Regions from separate parts of the Janthinobacterium sp. TPC_1 genome, predicted to be linked through region 2. Evidence: predicted binding sites of a transcription regulator. Region 2 holds the regulator's gene; the other holds the start of a gene.
The links. Region 2 encodes NrdR, which represses ribonucleotide reductase genes. Its sites were predicted from a motif close to CACNANATNTNGTG; they were not measured.
Positions count from the first base shown of each region.

Region 1: a site for NrdR is predicted at 800-813, ahead of ACQVLG_RS03320 (ribonucleoside-diphosphate reductase subunit alpha). Genes of this name have one in related genera too.

Region 1 covers NZ_CP195157.1:676,312-678,706, reverse strand. Annotated here, with positions in the region: gene ACQVLG_RS03330 (AAA-type ATPase lid domain-containing protein) at 1-71, shown strand, start outside; partial or broken gene ampD (1,6-anhydro-N-acetylmuramyl-L-alanine amidase AmpD) at 71-686, shown strand; gene ACQVLG_RS03320 (ribonucleoside-diphosphate reductase subunit alpha) at 1,079-2,395, shown strand, end outside.
Region 2 covers NZ_CP195157.1:3,265,524-3,267,918, forward strand. Annotated here, with positions in the region: gene glyA (serine hydroxymethyltransferase) at 1-458, shown strand, start outside; gene nrdR (transcriptional regulator NrdR) at 605-1,069, shown strand; gene pilV (type IV pilus modification protein PilV) at 1,292-1,882, shown strand; gene ACQVLG_RS16020 (PilW family protein) at 1,879-2,395, shown strand, end outside.

The sequences.
Region 1 (2,395 bases), 2.6 Mb from region 2:
CAGCTGGGGCTGAGCGTGCGCCAGTTGCGTTACCGCATGCAGAAATTGACGATACAGGAAGCCCTACTTGATGAGCGCATGGACGATAGATGAAGACGGCTGGTGCGATGGCGCGCTGCGCTATGACTCCCCCTACCACGATGCGCGCCCGGATGGTGCGCAAGTCGACTTGCTGGTGATCCATAACATCAGCTTGCCGGGCGGCCACTTTGGCGGGCCGCATGTGTCGGACTTGTTTACGGGCCGGGTAGATTATAATGCCGATCCTTCTTTCGCCGACCTGCGTGGCTTGCAGGTGTCGGCGCACTTTTTTGTGCGGCGCGATGGTGCGCTGTTGCAATATGTTTCTGCTGATCAACGTGCCTGGCATGCCGGCGCGTCCATGTTCGCAGGGCGCCCGCAATGCAACGGCTATTCCATCGGTATTGAAATGGAAGGTTCGGACTCTGTCCCCTTTCAGCCGCAGCAATACCGCGTGCTGGCGGCGCTGACGGCGGCGCTGGTGGCGCGCTACGGGCTGTCCCAGGTGCGTGGCCACGAGCATATCGCACCGGGGAGGAAGACGGATCCGGGGCCGTTTTTTGACTGGCATTTTTACCAAGTATGCTGGCTGGCTGGAAACTCTGTGCGGGCAGCCTGCGTTAGCGCTTACTTCGCGGGGATTGGGCTTTCCATCCATGCCCTGAAAAGTCAACCGAAATCGTATATGAAAATACAAAAAATTACGCCGACGGATGCCGGAAAACTATTGCATCGCCCTTCGATGGGCACTACAATTAGTGCAGAAGTTGGATGTAAAGACTATATGTAGTGCCATCACAGACGTTTTCAGAATTATTGTCAAAGCTACCCGGATTGCTGATAAAGCACTGGAACTGGCGGTTTATCACCCTCGATCGTGTTTCGCGCCAGCCGGGCAGTGCGGTGTGGCGATATGGATTCTGACCCTGTTTTATGCATCATTAATTTACTATTTAGCAACAAATACCTGAAGAAACCCTGACCATCGGGCGTTCTATTCAACAACACACGCGGCAGCAAAACTGCAGGCTGACTTTAGCTGACAACGGGAGCTTCAATGCAATCACCACAAGATATTTCCATCCATCCAACGCCAGTATCGCCAGCGCCAGGCGCGGCCAACAGCGTGGCGAGCACGGGCGCGGCATTGGGCGACTATCGCATCATCCGCCGCAACGGCGCGGTGGTGGCATTTGAGCCTTCGAAGATCGCCATCGCCATGACCAAGGCGTTTTTGGCCGTTAACGGCGGCCAGGGCGCAGCCTCGGCACGCATCCGCGAACTGGTGGAACAATTGACGGACGGCGTCGTCGCCGCGCTGGTGCGCCGCCATCCGGGCGGCGGCACCTTCCATATCGAAGACGTGCAAGACCAGGTGGAACTGTCGCTGATGCGTTCGGGCGAACACGACGTGGCGCGTGCCTACGTGCTGTACCGTGCCAAGCACATGGAAGAGCGCCGCCTGCAGAAGGAAGCGCTGGGCGCGTCCGCGCAAGTTTCCGCACCACAATTGAACGTGCTGGATAACGGCGTGCGCCGCCTGCTGGATATGCAGGAAGTGCGCGACCTGATCAACGCCGCCTGCGCCGGCCTGGAAAAGCACGTCGATGCCGACGCCATCCTGGCTGAAACGGTAAAAAACCTGTACGACGGCGTGCCCGTCGAAGAGCTGCACAAGTCGGCCATCCTGGCGGCGCGCGCGCTGATGGAAAAAGACCCGGCCTACAGCCAGGTCACGGCCCGCATCCTGCTGCACACGGTGCGCAAGGAAGTGTTCGGCAAGGAAGTGCCGCAAGCGGCCGCTGCCGCCGAATACCTGACGTATTTCCCGCAATACATCGCCAAGGGTATCGCCGCCGAGCTGCTGAACCCGGTACTCGCCAGTTTCGACCTGGAGCGCCTGGCGAAAGCCATCGTGGCCGACCGCGACTTGCAATTCGGCTACATCGGCCTGCAAACCCTGTACGACCGCTACTTCCTGCACATCCAGGACGTACGCATCGAAATGCCGCAGGCGTTCTACATGCGCGTGGCCATGGGCCTGGCGCTGAACGAGGCGGACCGCGAAGCGCGCGCCATCGAGTTCTACAGCCTGCTGTCCTCGTTCGACTTCATGAGCTCGACCCCGACCCTGTTCAATTCGGGCACCCTGCGCTCGCAGCTGTCGTCGTGCTACCTGAGCACCGTCTCGGATGACCTGGAAGGCATCTACGACGCCATCAAGGACAACGCGCTGCTGGCCAAGTTCGCCGGCGGCCTGGGTAACGACTGGACGCCGGTACGCGCCCTGGGCGCCCACATCAAGGGTACCAACGGCAAGTCGCAAGGCGTGGTGCCGTTCCTGAAAGTGGTCAACGACACGGCCGTGGCAGTC
Region 2 (2,395 bases):
ACGTGATCGCCGGCAAGGCCGTCGCCTTCAAGGAAGCGCTGAGCCCTGAATTCGTCGAATACCAGAAGCAAGTGATCAAGAACGCCGACGTGCTGGCGAAGACCCTGATCAAGCGCGGCCTGCGCATTGTTTCCGGCGGCACCGAATCGCACGTCATGCTGGTCGACCTGCGCGCCAAGAACCTGACGGGCAAGGAAGCCGAAGCCATCCTCGGTTCCGCGCACATCACCTGCAACAAGAACGGCATCCCGAACGACCCGCAAAAACCTTTCGTCACCTCGGGCATCCGCCTGGGCAGCCCGGCGATGACGACGCGCGGTTTCAAGGAAGCGCAAGCGGAAGAAGTGGGCAACCTGATCGCCGACGTGCTGGACAACCCGCATGACGCCGCCACCATCGAGCGCGTGAAAGCGGCAGTGAAAGTGCTGGCCGACGCGCACCCGGTGTACGCAGCATAATTATTTGTCCAGAATGTGTCATACGGAGTAAGATTCTGTATGACACATTCCTTCGTGCCCCAGGGCGCCCGGAGTGATTCGGGCGCCCTTTGTACAAGGGCGGCGATTTCCCGTAATTATTACTACTATAAAGTTGTAGCCAGCCCATGAAATGTCCATTTTGCCAGCACGGCGATACCCAGGTTCTCGATACGCGCGTATCGGAGGAAGGGGATGCCATTCGGCGCCGCCGCCGCTGCGGCAAATGCGACAAGCGGTTTACGACATACGAACGCATTGAACTTATCATGCCGGCCGTCGTCAAAAAGAATGGCAGCCGGACGGAGTTCGCTGCGGATAAGTTGCGCGGCAGTTTGATGCTGGCCTTGCGTAAGCGTCCCGTCGCGGCCGCCTCTGTGGATACGGCCATCGCGTCCATCCAGGAAAAACTGCTGACCAGCGGCTTGCGTGAAGTCGATTCCGGCTATATCGGCGAACTCGTCATGCAGGAACTCAAGCGTCTGGACAAGATCGCCTACATCCGCTTCGCCTCCGTCTACAAGAATTTCGAAGACCTGGCCGAGTTCCAGGATGCGATCGCCGAAGTGGGACAGGCACGCGGCAAGCCCTGATACTTGCTTTGCCGATAGCGGGGCCGCTCATGCGCCCCGTTTTCGCCCCCCGTTTTCACCACGCCAGCGCTCGCCTGGCAAGCGGTCTGATCAATCCCAACGCGGTTCTTCTCCCCTTATCGCTGCGCTGTTTGCGCTAGCGCAGATCCCGATTTTTGTGCGCGCCTATCGTGTAGCTGGGCCGCCTGTTCTTGCGACTCTTTCTGCGGAAGGGAGCAAGGCATGCGCAATGGCGGTCGCGATAAGTTTCTGGCGGATGGCAGCAGCCTCGTCGAGGTGCTGGTGTCGCTGCTGCTGTTGACGCTGGGCTTGCTCGGTGCCAGCATCTTGCAATTGAACTCCCTGCGCGCGCGCCATGAATCGGCGCTGTTGTCGGCGGGCGCGCAACTGGCCGCCGGCATGGCCGAACGCATGCGCGCGAATAGCGTGCTCATGAATGGCCCCGATACGGGCAATCCCTATCTGAAGGTGGAATACGCGGCGGCGGACGGCGCCGACGCGGGCGGCGGTGCGCCCGACTGTTTCGGCGCTGCCGCCTGCGGCGCGGTCGAACTGGCGCAATTCGATATCGCCGAATGGAAGCAGGTGCTGCAATCGGCCTTGCCCGGCGCGCGCCTGCGCATCTGCCGCGACCTTGCCGCATGGGACGCCGCCGCCCAGGGCTTGCACTGGGCGTGCAGCGGCGGCAAGGGCGCGCCCATCGTCATCAAGCTGGGCTGGCGCACCCGCCTGTCCGATGGCCAGCCCGCCGTGGATGCGGCCGGCGAGCCGCTGCCCAGGCTTGCATTCCAGCTTGGCGGAGGCGGCGCATGAACGGCACGCACGCCATTCGCCGGCATTGCGGCATGAGCCTGGTCGAGCTGCTGGTGGCCCTGTCGCTGGGTGCGCTGCTGATGCTGGCCGCCAGTAGCGTGCTGCTGGCCACCAGCGGCAGTTATGGCGACCAGTCCGCCAGTGCGCGCCTGGACGACAATGGCCGCTATGCGCTCGACACCATCGCCCGCGCCGTGCGCCAGACGGCGTATGTGAATTGGGATAGCAGCGCCGCGCCCGTCGCCCATGCCGATCACGACAGCGCGAATGTTGCCGGGCTCGACGCGCGCAGCCTGGGCAAGAACAGCGAAGGCATCAGCGGCGCCTTGCCCGGTGCCCTGCATGGCAGCGACGTGCTGGCCCTGCGCTATTACGGCGCTGGCAAGGACGAGGGCGGCGATGGTTCCGTGCTCAATTGCGCCGGCTTCGGCGTGGGTGCCGCCCAAACGGAGGCGCAGCGGGGCTGGAGCATTTTCTATGTAGCGCAGGGCGCCGATGGCGAAGGCGAACTGC